Linked DNA regions of Endozoicomonas sp. GU-1. The protein of the gene in region 1 interacts with the protein of each later gene in a pairwise test. Links are inferred from orthologs where the notes say so. Each region holds a gene or a part of one and is shown in the gene's direction. Other genes may lie near its edges. The genes, in order: eno and rpe.

The links.
Region 2: the proteins of eno (region 1) and rpe interact in binary tests that used the Escherichia coli proteins (3 or more experiments, as listed by UniProt). The link is inferred for Endozoicomonas sp. GU-1 from one-to-one orthologs.

Annotation. Positions count from the first base shown.
Region 1 is NZ_CP114771.1:1,119,837-1,126,932, reverse strand. The notes cover bases 2,377-5,259. They hold eno (phosphopyruvate hydratase), read left to right. Parts: upstream 2,377-3,113; coding sequence 3,114-4,406; downstream 4,407-5,259. Other genes in these bases: O3276_RS04505 (WD40 repeat domain-containing protein), read right to left, coding at 4,541-5,259; O3276_RS04515 (DUF406 family protein), read left to right, coding at 2,557-2,841. Also shown: O3276_RS04525 (hypothetical protein), read left to right, coding at 218-706; O3276_RS04520 (hypothetical protein), read right to left, coding at 811-2,301; more of O3276_RS04505, read right to left, coding at 5,260-5,617; O3276_RS04500 (F-box protein), read right to left, coding at 5,653-6,507; O3276_RS04495 (septum formation initiator family protein), read left to right, coding at 6,800-7,075. UniProt on the Escherichia coli protein: Catalyzes the reversible conversion of 2-phosphoglycerate (2-PG) into phosphoenolpyruvate (PEP). It is essential for the degradation of carbohydrates via glycolysis.
Region 2 is NZ_CP114771.1:4,949,840-4,956,791, reverse strand. What follows is about bases 2,897-5,635. They hold rpe (ribulose-phosphate 3-epimerase), read left to right. Parts: upstream 2,897-3,796; coding sequence 3,797-4,474; downstream 4,475-5,635. Other genes in these bases: O3276_RS20685 (hypothetical protein), read right to left, coding at 4,813-5,635; O3276_RS20690 (HAD-IA family hydrolase), read left to right, coding at 4,525-4,794; O3276_RS20700 (hypothetical protein), read right to left, coding at 2,897-3,456. Outside these bases: O3276_RS20720 (cytochrome b), read right to left, coding at 1-107; petA (ubiquinol-cytochrome c reductase iron-sulfur subunit), read right to left, coding at 107-700; rpsI (30S ribosomal protein S9), read right to left, coding at 1,280-1,672; rplM (50S ribosomal protein L13), read right to left, coding at 1,685-2,113; more of O3276_RS20700, read right to left, coding at 2,428-2,896; more of O3276_RS20685, read right to left, coding at 5,636-6,156; trpE (anthranilate synthase component I), read left to right, coding at 6,699-6,952. UniProt on the Escherichia coli protein: Catalyzes the reversible epimerization of D-ribulose 5-phosphate to D-xylulose 5-phosphate.

The DNA of each region.
Region 1 (7,096 bases):
CGGGATGACCGTTCGCCATTCCAGCGCTTTCCCATTCCATTTGCCCGTGGCAGGAAAAAAGCCCGCAGCTAACCTGAAAAGCCAAACCGGGAAAATTTCCACCGACATCAAAATATGAATCATTGATAGTAAAAATAATTAGAAAAAAGTTGATTAGAATTGAACGAAATACCTTCTGATATTGTCTGAGAAATGACAACCAGTATGGATATTAAGAATGACTTTAACAATTTGTACTTCCGGTATTAACGCTGGATCATCGATGCCTGGCAATCCCGAACTCCAGGCTGTGACTAATCCGCCTGATAATTCAACCCAGCAAAAAAGCAATGATTTTTTTTCATCAGCGATCTTTCACGCCTTATATTCAACTGCTGTTGGGGTGTGTACTACCTTTGTAAAAAATCGGGTCGTTTCACCACTGAATGATCCTGGTAAAGTCTTTTTGAGGGAGCATTGTTTTAATAATATGTCCCGTGATGAATCTGATGAGTACGGAAAACTAACTCCGTTTACCCCGCTCTATTTGACAGAGATAGCAGTAACGTCGACAGCCTTTTTTGTTGCCAGCGGTGGCTTGTGCAAGGTGTATAAAGGATGTAAATCAATCTATGACCGGCTATGCCATACTCCGGCATATGAACGGCTATGTAATATTCCGGCACATGATGCCATCGCAATGCGACCTGAACCTGAAGAAGTCTAGGATTTTTCATTTGTGAGGTGAAGCGGTTCTATTTACGGAGCTGCTTCCCAAATCACCATGGCGCAGTCTTTTTTGGTTTAATCGCTATTTATCAACAGATTTGATCAATTTTTGGGGGAATCGCTGGGCAGTAAGTAATGTGGAAATTCAGTTGGGGTATCCTTAGGGGCTCCGAAATCAATCCCTTCCTTTTTATGCTTAAGCCTCCTTTGATTTAGCATATTGACTGTTTCTGCTTGTCTTTGGGACAAGGTAACCTTCTCTGGCTTGTCAAAGTGTATTTTCAGATTTTTAGCATCACGCTGACTGGCCGCCATCGCGATTTTTTGTTGCTTGACGTGTTCTAGTGCTGAATCTATATCCGGGTGTTCCAACCGTGGCCCTCTGAGGCTAACTAATTTCTCCTCCTGCTGGTACATTCTCCTCTTGACCGCTTCAATGACGTCAGTTCCTTCTTTATTAGTGACGGAGCTGATACCCTGATTGCAACAAAAATATTTTTCCTGTTCTATGGTTTTCGGATGCATATACGTTGGTATCGTGATTCTTAATGATTTCATTCTCAATTTATTTTCTTTGATTTTATTTTCTTCAATTTTATTTTCTTTAGATTTGTTTTCTTCAGCTTTATTTTCTTCAATTTTATTGTCTTCACCGTCTTTATCGTCTTTTATTTTGTTCGTTCCCATGACCTTTGGGCTAAGACACTTTTTTAATTCCTCCTTGAAAAATTTATAGTGAGGAGCATACTTATTTTTTGTCTCTGTGAGATACGAATTCAGCTGATATTGGGTGACCGGAAGCTTGATGTTGGTTTCTACATTGATATAAAAAAGAGTCAATAACTGTTCCAGACCATTGATCGTTACCTGGGCGATAATAGCACCGGTTCCTGCCTGATAAAACACTTTGTCAACGGTGACTTTACCCGAAATGCCAAGCTGATTGGCAAGCTCACTGTCCTTAATGATGTCAACAGTATGAATATCCAGTTGATCTGAATCGTTAGCAATGCGAATCATACTGTCAGTTTCAAAGCAGTGCAGACTCATGGGAGCGATTATGCTGTCAGGGCCATTAACAGGCGTCGTTTCTTCGCAAAATTGATCATCTGCATCGCTATCATCCGTAATAGCTACACATAATGAATCCTTGACATTTAGTGATGCGGACGCCTGATCAGTGGATTTGCCCGGGGAGGCATTCTCATTAAACCAGAATGAAAAGTATCGCCGCGGATCATCTTCATCATCATCGGGAATACGCCAATCTAGTTGGTCAGAATCTTCTGTTGATGGGGGATTCGCTGTCGTGGTTTTATCGGGATGAGTATCCTTTTCAGAAGGGAGAGATACCAGAAGATAATCGCCAACTTTACGAACTGATATATTGTATGAAGAAATTTTTTTTGATTGAAGGCTGCTTTCTTGAGAAGACCAAGCTTGAGAAGACCAAGCTTGAGAAGGCAAAGTTAAGTATGGAAATAAAGCCTTGGCGACAGTAACCGGGCTTTTCAGAAGACTGGCAAGAATACAGTTATCTTGAAGATAGCCAGTGTATTTTGAACCCACTAAATTTGATGCTGTATTAGACATTGGTTGCTCTATAATAACTTTCGTTTATAAATAATAATTTTTAATTTGATTCGGTTATTCCTGTTTTTCGTCCAGCCCTTTTCACAGGATCTGGTTCTTACCATTATTTGACCAGTAATTTGGAATATGGTTCCATTTTATTTCCGATTTTTCTTATTCACTCATTTTTCAAGGCCATTGTGCTATCTTATTGTTGATTTTTTCAGAAAATGATTCCTTGCATATCATCATCTGGCATTCAACAGGAGGCCTGATATGGACAATACCACCGCTGAACTGGAAGTTGATGCCGATCACTGTTTGGAGATTGGCCAGGTGATTGCACCCGGGGATACTCACCTCGAAATGACCATAAAGGGGGATACTGAGCAACAGGCAAACGATCAGATGGCAACGATGGAAGCCCTGGCTAACCGTATTTCTGACCACTGTCAGGTAAAGAAAACGGTGACTCTCCATCAGGGCAGTGCCACCATTGATGCCATGTTTGATTTTGACTGCACAGCAGAAAAACTGATTTTTGAATTGTATCTCAGGTAGTAATTTTACTTATCATTGTTATAGCTGTTTGATGATTATTTGATCATTGATGCCTGGTTTAAACGATGGTTAACAGGCGATTAACAGTCGTTAACAGTAACGATCAGAAATCCACGAAGCTCAATGTTGGCGCGGTGTCCAGCGAAATTGTAAGGCTTTGACACAGGATTTTCCGGTGGTATAGTTGCCGCTCCCGTAACAATGCCACCGCTCTTTTACGGTATTGCTTACCTCTCACTTGAAATTTCCGAATTCTTCACCCGGAGTATCTCATGACCGCTATCAAGGAAATCAAGGCTCGCGAAGTCCTCGATTCTCGTGGTAATCCCACTGTTGAAGCTGACGTCATTCTTGAGTCTGGTGCCTTTGGTACTGCCTGTGCTCCCAGCGGCGCTTCCACGGGTTCCCGCGAAGCTCTGGAGCTGCGTGATGGTGACAAGTCCCGCTACCTGGGCAAGGGCGTTCTGCAAGCCGTTGCCAATGTTAACGGTCCTATCCGTGAAGCACTGCTTGGTTTTGATGCCAATGACCAGCGTGGCCTGGATCAGAAGATGATTGATCTGGACGGCACTGACAACAAAGCCAAGCTGGGCGCTAACGCCATTCTGGCGGTGTCTCTGGCCGCTGCCAAAGCCGCTGCCGTTGATAAAGGCATGCCTCTGTACGCGCACATTGCTGAGCTGAACGGTACTGCTGGCCAGTTCACCATGCCAGTGCCAATGATGAACATCCTGAACGGCGGTGAGCACGCTGACAACAACGTTGATATTCAGGAATTCATGATCCAGCCGGTTGGTGCCAAAAACTTTGCTGAAGCGCTGCGCATGGGTGCTGAAGTATTCCACGCTCTGAAGAAAGTTCTCTCCGACAAGGGCCTGAACACTGCCGTGGGTGACGAAGGTGGTTTTGCACCAAACCTGGCTTCCAATGCAGACGCTCTGGCGGTCATCAAAGAAGCCGTTGCTGCGGCCGGTTACACTCTGGGCACCGACATCACTCTGGCTATGGACTGTGCAGCTTCCGAGTTCTACGAAGATGGCAAGTACAACCTGAAAGGCGAAGGCAAAGTCTTCACTTCCAATGAGTTCTCTGACTACCTGAAAGGTCTGACCGAAGAATACCCGATTATCTCCATTGAAGATGGTCTGGATGAATCTGACTGGGACGGCTTCAAGTACCAGACTGAACTGCTGGGCGACAAGATCCAGATCGTTGGTGACGACCTGTTTGTAACCAATACCAGGATCCTGAAAGAAGGTATCGATAAGGGCATTGCCAACTCTATCCTGATCAAGTTCAACCAGATCGGCTCTCTGAGCGAAACTCTGGATGCGATCAAGATGGCCAAGGACGCTGGCTACACTGCCGTTATCTCTCACCGTTCCGGTGAAACTGAAGACGCTACCATCGCTGACCTGGCGGTAGGTACCTGTGCTGGCCAGATCAAGACCGGTTCCCTGTGCCGTTCTGACCGTGTAGCCAAGTACAACCAGCTGATCCGTATCGAAGAGCAGCTGGAAGGCAAAGCGCCTTACCGTGGTATTGCTGAATTCAAGCGTGCCTGATTAGCAGTCGCTGCTGATGGCGAGGGGAGGCTCTAAGTCTCCCTTTTTTTTGCCTGGCGAAGCGGGCAAACCCGACAGGCTGAAAGAAGGCTGAGCCACCCCGACCTGGGGAAAATCAATCCGTCGATCGCCCTTTACCTGTGAACTTTTGGAGCAGACTTTCGGGTCTTTTTTCTAGGGGGAGGCGACAGTTCATTTAATGAGCACTGGGGATGTGGTGTTAAATCCTCCTTACAAAGGTGCCAGACCTGCACCAGTTGACCGTCGTTACTGATAGTCATTAAATGCCCCCCGTTAGTACTGAATGTTACCAGGTCAAGCTTGTAATGTTGGTGCAGCGTCGATTTGTGTAACCAGTGGCCATCTGCCGTAAGGCCATAGATGATGATGGCGTCATCATTTCTGGCTTCGATGACAATATGGGAGCCATCGTGGTTAAATTTGGCTGAGTAAACCCCGCCTGCTGTCGTAAAATTGAGGCTGGTTATCCAGTTGCCACCGGCCGTACAAGTGTGGATTCTGGCGTTGCATACAGGCAGGGATATGGGTGAGTAATTGCGGGAAAATGTCAGGATATGGCGGCCGTCAGCGCTGAACGTGGCTGAGGTAATATACATATCATCATGGACGATAATCTGTTGTTTTGACCAGCGCCTGGCGTTTGCGTCATACCGGTAGATTTTTGCTGTATGATCGCTACTGGCCGTGACTAAATAGTGGCTATCGGGGCTAAATCTAGTAGAAGAAATCCGTCGTTTATGTTTGATCGTGGTTTTATGTTGCCAGTTGTCGTGGGTATCAAAGCTCAGGATTCTGGCAGTATAATCGAAGCTCTCCGTTACTGCATGACGACTGTCAGGACTGAATGAAGTGTCGGTAATTTCCAGGGAGTGGTTAATACAGGTTTTTTTTACCCAACTGTTATTGGTGTTGCTGAAAATTGTTGCGGTGCGATCAGGTTGGTTATTCTTGTCGCTAATGGTGATGATATGTTTGCCATCAGGGCTGAATTCAGCGGCAGTGACCTTACCATTATGGTTCAGGGTGGTCAGCTCCAGCCAGTTGCCGTTGCTGTCACGGGCATGGATTTTCGCCGTGTGATCGACACTGGTGGTGACGACCAAGCGGCTGTCAGGACTGAATGTTGTTGAAAGAATCCTCCCTTTGTGCCCCATTGTTGTTGTTACTGCCCAGCGGCCAGCCTGGTTCATTGTGCATATTATGGCCCTGCGACCACTCCTGGCCATCACTGCATGGCGGCTGTCGGGGCTGAAAGTCGCCGAGCTGATAAATCGATCAGAAATGATGATGAGTTTTCTGTCCAGCTGCCGTCGGCATTACAGCTGGTGATTTTTGCGGTTGAAGCCGTGTAGCTCAATATATGCCGGTTATCACTGCTGAAGGTGATCCGCCGTACTCTGTCTTCATGGGCAATGGCTATCTCTGCGGGCCTTGCGGTGATTTCCGTTCTGCCATAATCCGAACCACAGCGCGCGTAACTGTTGGTCGCCAGAAAGCGTCCATCGCTGCTGAGTTTGGCTGATGCCGCCGTAAAGGGGATGCAGTCAATGGATATTGCCAATTCCGGTCGGAAAGTACGACAGTTAACCATCAACTGGTGCACTGTGTAAAACAGGATTTGCGGGAAATATTTCCCTTTTTGAGGTTCCCGTGGCGGTATGTCGTTGTCTGTCACTTCCCCGGCTGAATGGCCGCAAATAGTGCTGATCAGCGTTTCATTGCCGGTGAATTGCCTCAGCCAGGCTTCCAGTTCATGGTTGCTGATATTTTTGGCAATCTGGATGAATTGCTGCTGCTGTCGTGGCTCGAGCTGTTTAAACCAGATCCTGGCGGGCAGATGATCTGCACGGACGATAGCCAGCAAAGACGAACAGGTCTGTGCCATGGCCTTGATATCACGGTCCCCTAAAAAAACCAGTATGTGTCTTATGGGTTGCTCTGGAAGATCCAGCAATAGCAACGGCCTTGGGTTGATAACGACAGTGATTCGGTGACTGGTTCTGTGTTCTACGGGCGGGAAGGTGGTATTAGCCGGAGGGGTATGGCTGGTGGTTCTGCCAATGGGATTACCAGTCGGCATATTCCGAACTCCCGGGTCTTTGGCCTACGGGTGATGGGTAGCCAGTACCCGATTGAACTCAACAGCAACCCGGGTGTAGAACGCTGTCTTCCGTTCATAAATACCCGGGATAGTAAGAGCGATCATTTGAGTTGCTTATTTTGATGTCTGGCTTTTTCTAATGACCTTCATTAATGTGAAACAGTTCAAAGATCCGGTTGTATGTTAAACCACGGGTACTCCTGTTAAACTTCAGCGTTAAGTCTCTATTACTGCCCCTGCTGCTGGATAGTGACGGTTTAAAGCGGAACTGATGATGAAAAAACTGGCAATAACCCTGTTGACACTGCTGCTGGTTTACCTGCAAACCAGGCTCTGGATTGGTGAAGGCAGTGTGGCTGAAATGTTGACACAACAAGATAACCTTGAGCGTTTCAGGCTGGAAAATGAACGTTTGTACCAGCGTAATCGTCTGCTGGCCAAAGAGGTTGTGGAGCTGCAGCAGGGGATGGAAACGGTTGAAGAGAGAGCGCGCCAGGAGCTGGGTATGATCCGCAGTGATGAAACGTTCTTTTTGACTTACGATTAAATCCTGTATTGGTCAGGAGCC
Region 2 (6,952 bases), 3.8 Mb from region 1 along the record:
TACCAGAAGTTGAAGTTTTTGGGCGCATAATATTTGCTGAGATGCTTCTCCCACGCCTGGGTGACGGGAAGTCGGGCATCAACCCAGGCCATTATTTTATTTCCCATCACGCATTCTCCTCATCTTTACCGATAATCAGAATATCATCGCCTTCAAAGGAGTAAGGTGGCACGACCAGATTCGTTGGGGCAGGAACTCCTTTATACACCCGACCGGCCAGATCGAACCGCGAACCATGACAGGGGCAGAAATACCCCCCCTTCCAGTTGGCATCAAACTCCATGGGTTTGACTTCCGGCAGATATTTTGGAGAACACCCAAGGTGGGTACACAAACCGACCAGAACAAGAACATCTTCCGTCCGTGAACGGTACGGATTGGTGGCATACTCAGGCTGCTCTGAGCTTTCTGATTTCGGGTCGCGCAAACGCCCATCCTGTGATGGCAGTTCATTAAGCATATCTTTGGTACGTCGCAGCACAAAGACTGGTTTACCCCGCCATTCATAGACAACCTGTTGCCCGGGTTCCAGCTTGCTTAAATTGACTTTTACCGGTGCACCGGCAGCCTTAGCTTTTGCACTCGGGTTCCACGACTTCAGAAAAGGCGTAGCGACCCCTACAGCACCGGCAGCCCCCACCACCGAAGTCGCTGCCACGAGAAAGCGGCGCCGGCCTTTGTTTATGCCGTTGTCACTCATTAACCTACTCTCCCCATCCGGGCTGAATGCCCAATGACTTCTTTTTGTTCATGGGTGTGATAACTAGGAAGCCTGTCCGAGAGTCTCCGCAAACCTCCAGCGAGGAACTCTGTAAAACGTACAATCGATCAGTAAACCGGCTTTCCGTTTTTGAACCCCGAACTTTATTATTGGCAGGATAACACCCATCACAGTCCATTCGTCACAAGTTCAAACAAAGGACACCAGACATGATAACAGATTTGCTTCTGAAACAGGGCTTTTGTTAACCCGGAAAGGACAAAGACTCAAAAGCTCTCTCGCAGAACCCCCGCACCTCAAATAACAACCTGACAGCTGAAATCAACCCCCAACAATAAAGCCGCCTCGCATTATACTTACCCACATAAGCGGCAGTGCGTAATGATACTGGTTTTAACGCATAAAAAAAATGCCCAAAACAGGGCACAGGTTTTTTTAATAAAAGTTTCAGGCATAAAAAAACCTCCCGATACGCTCTCCCGAAAGAGGCACAAAGGGAAGTTTTCCAGTAATCCAGGCAACCAGCCGGAAAAACCGGCAGGTTGTCTGAGCACAATATCAGCGCTTGGAGAACTGTGGACGCTTACGGGCTTTACGCAGACCCACTTTCTTACGCTCAACTTCACGAGCGTCACGGGTAACGTAGCCAGCTTTACGCAGAGGAGAGCGCAGAGTCTCATCGTACTGCATCAGCGCGCGGGTGATACCATGACGGATAGCACCAGCCTGACCAGAACCGCCGCCACCAGATACAGTGATCTTGATGTCGAACTTTTCAGTCAGCTCAGTCAGTTCCAGAGGCTGACGAACTACCATTCGAGCAGTTTCACGGCCGAAGTATTCGTCCAGGGAACGGCCATTGACAGTGATACTGCCAGAACCAGCTCTCAGGAAAACACGTGCGGTTGAGGACTTACGACGTCCAGTTCCGTAGTATTGAGTTACAGACATAACCACCCCTGATTAAATTTCCAGTTGCTGAGGCTGCTGAGCAGCATGTGGATGCTCGCTTCCGGCATAAACCTTCAGCTTGCTGTACATGGCACGACCCAGAGAATTCTTGGGCAGCATCCCCTTAACAGCCGTTTCGATTACCAGCTCAGGCTTGTGGTCGATCAGCTTGTCAAAGCTGATGGACTTCAGGCCGCCGATGTAACCGGTGTGGCGGTGGTACATCTTGTCAGTAGACTTACGTCCGGTAACACGTACTTTCTCGGCGTTTACTACCACGATGTAGTCGCCAGTGTCCACATGAGGAGTGTACTCTGGCTTATGCTTGCCGCGCAGACGCAGAGCGATTTCTGTTGCCAGACGACCCAGCGTTTTGCCTTCGGCATCAACTACGAACCAGTCACGTTTTACGGTTTCTGGCTTAGCACTAAAAGTTTTCATTAAATTCGCCTCTATGATATCGCTGACGCGATACCTGTTCCTACATGGCCGTTCCCTGCTGGGCAAGAGCCAGGCTAATAGCCCCAGATCAGCAATACCGGCCTGTTCAAAACATTGGGCGCTCAATCGGGAAACGGGAGCGGTATTATACCGTTTGGCAAGAGGAAATAAAGCCCCCTGCGAACCGGATCTCTGTTAAAAACCCGGAACCACCATACTTGCCTTCTGTGACAGCACATCCAGGGAACAGCTGACCGGATATTTTTGCCAGCCCATGGTTTTGCATTATTAATTTGCATAACGCGGCCACATGACTAACGAGCAACCTGCAAATCGCCTTCAGAAGCCCTGAGGACTTTTAAAATATGCCGCCCCTGAAAGTCCGGGTTAAACTGAAGACCTTGCGGAAGCAACCTTCTGCCGAGCCTCTCAAGCTCTGAGGAAGCGCCACTGGTTCGGACTTCAACAGCCAGTAACAGGGAGTTCAGCAGGAAGCCAATAATGCTTCGACTCCATAAACTCACACCAAAACCACCGGCGAGGGCAGCGTAAGTGACGATAAAAGATACCCTGTTAACAAAACCGTTTTTCTGATCCCCATGATACCCGGTCACCATTCTCACAGGAGGCTGAGTTCTGTCATTATCAGCAAAACTGAACCCGACACCTTCTGAGAGGCCGTTTATACTGAAAGGCCCGCCAAGATCGAGAAAAAGCTCATTATCCTTGGGAAATTTGTAATATCGATAACCATAAATCCCCCCTCGCCCTGCGCTACTGATGTACAGTGACTTAAGATCCATCCACTCCAGGCTCATAATATAAAGCGTTCTTTCCGGGGACAGCATCAAATCAAGGGCTGACTGATGGGTTGCCAGAATTAAAAAAAGTAACAACGGGTTTTTCTGCAAAGGGGCGGGCATTGTCCTTGAATCAATTTTTTTTACCAACCGCCTGACCTTACTTTCCGTGGTAAATCGCACCTTGTAACCCGAAACCTCTGATGCGGATTCAGTCAATATTTCCTCATAGTCCACCAACAACGGTTGCCCGGTTCGTTTAAGGTAAGAGAGGTAATTGACATAACCAAAAGCTCTATCCTCCACTTCCTCCATTTGATCAATCTCTTCCGCCTCTGACGGGACTGAAATCATTATTCGACAGGACTCGGCAACCCCCTGCTGGCACCCCACGGTATATTTCAAATTCCCCTTAACACCGAAGATATCCCTCAATTCCACAGAGCCCACATAGTCTGAAGCCACAACGTCGTCAGACTGGCCCTGATAAGTTGCCATTGCCTGGCCGGTGATAATCAGTGCGATACAACCATATCGCCTCATTCCCCACACCAAAGCGCTTGAAAAAATCGTCTTTATTTTTACCACAAGCCTCACCAACAATGCTGCCAATCAAATGAACCTTAACCTTTTTCGAGGCGGTCCCTCCTCCAGTCGATTGACCGTTGACCAGAAGATAACGGGGTGCTCAGTCAGCACAGTGCGTGGCGTAAAAGCATAGACGATGTCAACCATTGTGAATAATTGTGCAGGCATTACGCTACGGTCTCAGCCTGAAATGGCCGGTCTATCCCTGCGATGTGTCAGAGCCGGTTGCACCTGACAGAGCCCTGACAACCCGCTACAATCGCCAAAAATCATACACAAGCAGATCAGGATAACCATGCGCGACTATATTATTGCCCCAAGCATTCTTTCCGCAGATTTTGCCCGCCTGGGTGAAGAGGTCGATCATGTTCTGGCCGCCGGAGCGGACTGGATTCACTTTGATGTTATGGACAACCACTACGTCCCGAACCTCACCCTGGGTCCGATGGTCTGCAAGGCACTGAGAAAGCATGACGTCACTGCGCCCATCGATGTTCACCTGATGGTGAGCCCTGTCGATCGTATCATCGGTGATTTTATTGAAGCCGGTGCCAGCATGATCACTTTCCATCCGGAAGCCTCTGAACATATTGATCGCAGCTTACAACTGATTCGCGAAGGTGGCTGCCAGGCTGGGCTGGTACTCAATCCGGCAACATCCCCCGATGGGCTTGAGTATGTGATGGACAAGCTGGATATGATCCTGTTGATGTCGGTCAATCCCGGCTTTGGCGGTCAGAAGTTTATTCCCTCAACCCTGAAAAAACTGTGCAGGGTTCGCAAGCTGATTGATGATAGTGGGCTGAATATCCGTCTTCAGGTAGATGGTGGTGTGTCGGCCAGTAATATCCGCCAGATTGCCGAGGCCGGTGCGGATACCTTTGTTGCCGGCTCCGCCATTTTTGGTGCTGACAACTATCAGGATGTCGTGACACAAATGCGCTCCGAGCTGGCTGAAGTCGTGGCTTTATAAACCATGACAACATCCAGCGGCCATCCATTTCTGAACAACCTGGCCAGGTCATGTACGACCTGGATGGCACGCTGGTAGAAAGCCTCCCTGAAGAAAAACCTCACCCCATGCCTCTGCTGCATGCCATGCAGAGGTTTAATTGTCCCACCGGAAAGTCGCTGATGATTGGTGACTCTGTTAATGATATTCGTGCAGCCAGAGTAGCGGGTGTCCGGGTGATTGGCTTACCTTATGGATATAATCATGGTGAACCTATTGAGTGGGCCAAGCCTGACCTGGGGATTGCGTCATTAACCACACTTCTCCCAACGAAGGCTTAACCAGGTTCGGGAATGGTGTCATGCAGTCGGTGCCATTCCATTTTCCCAAACAGCGGCCTCCGAAGTTACCTCACGCTGGTAAAGACGTGAACAAACCCGATTGCTGTGCCCCCACGCCTGCTTCGCAACCGTTGACAGCCTGGGTACCGGATTCGACTTCTCAGCTCTGAAAAACAGATAGTTAAGCGCGGTATATAACGCATATGATCTACACGATATATAGGTCCTGGGCTTATCCTGATAACTACTCACCGCAGGCATCAACAACTTACTCAGCATTTCGGGTCGCTCTTTGCTGTTGACGCAAAAATTCATATTCCAGGTTGTGTAGAGATCACTCCACTGCTTTGGCATCGGATAATTGAACAGGGGTTGCTGCCCCTGCTCATCCAACTCAGAAGCACGTTGGGTGTATTTTCCCGGATAATGCTGGGCCAGGGTCAAGCCTGCACAGGCATTTTCGTGACGGCCTCTGACTGTCTCAAAGGCGGTCGCTTCAATGATATTAAAGGGCAAAACACAACGCCCCTGCGAATGAGGATAATCTCGTTTCGTTCGACTTTTCAACATCTTCACAATAGGCTGCTCAACGGAGATGAGCTTAATCACTTTTTTGAAACCCAGCCCTCTGTTAGCCCTCCTCATTTCATTTCGCTTTTTTTTCCACAAATGAACACACACTTCCAATACTTCGGTATTTTGAATTTGTGCTTTGGTCAGTAAATTGAGCGCCAGAGCAAATGGCAGTACCGATTCCAGTTCATGAATAATTTCATTTTTGCCCTTTTCGAGCATGCCTTCGGTCGTTTCACTGACATTAATGATGTTATGAATCGCATGCATCAAATAATCATTTGATTTGATATTCTTGAAAACCTCACTGATTTCCCTTTCTATCGTTTCCTGCGAAATATCATCCGATAAGTTGTTACTGATTATCTCGAATATTTCCTGAGTCCACTCACCTCTCAAATCCATCAGATCAAGATCTATGAAAGACTGTTTAACCTCTTGTCTCACGTCGTTAAGATCGAGTTTCTGGATCAGCTCGCTGGCACGAGCATGCAACTCACTCAGAAACATATTTACCTTTTCTGTCTCCTCCGAACTCAATAATTTTTCTGAACTATCAATTCCCCCTTGCCTGCATAGTGCGATTTTCAAATAAATTGACAATGTTTTATTGCAGATATAAACCAAAGGTCGGCTAACAAGGTAACCAGTGATTTTTTTCCTGGTCGTTGACGACCAGCAACCTTCATGTGTACGTTGACCCGGTATTGCTCTTGGATTATGGAGATCGCTTTGCATCAAGCCTTGAGCCTGATTCAGCCCCCGGGTGTAACTGGAATTTTCTATCATGTGAATTTCCCTGCATAGTCTCAACCACTTCAAGAAGGTACCCCATTCATTAAGTGGATGTACTAATAAACTGATCAGAATCAATAACAGACAACTGCAGCACACTGCATCATTAAACATAATTGCCATAAACCCTGTCCTTTATTCCCTCGGATACGGGAGAGCGGAGAGCATCACAACCCGGGACAACAAGCAGGGCAATTCTTCGGTTTGTAATAGTCAGAGCATTCATATACCATTTTCAATCACAATATAGTGAGAAGCACCGAAATAACTTAGCAGTGCGCAGGGAGTTTGCAGTGAAACTCTGTCGAAACCGAGACTGTCGAAACCGAGACAGTCTTCACCAAAAGCGTTTTCACATCAGATGCAGCTACCAAAACACCTGTTTCGGCGCTTTCCTGACTTCAATGCCCCTCCTTTTCACCTCCTGGTGCTGGCCATAGGCCTGCCAATTTCACTTAGCCCAACGGCAACATGGTTGTTGCCAAACATAGATAATTTCAATCAATAATCCTGTTAGCTTATTCGAGAGAGCTGCTATGATGCCTGAAGCGTTTGCGCGTCTGACCAGAGAAGGATACAACCGCATTCCCGTTGTACGAGAGATTCTGGCAGACCTGGACACACCGTTAACCACCTATCTCAAGCTTGCCAATGGCCGCTACTCCTACCTGCTGGAGTCCGTGGAGGGCGGTGAAAAGTGGGGCCGCTACTCGATGATTGGCCTGCCCTGCCGCACCTTGCTACGGGTCAACGGCGATCGTATTCAGATCGAAACCGATGGCCAGATTGT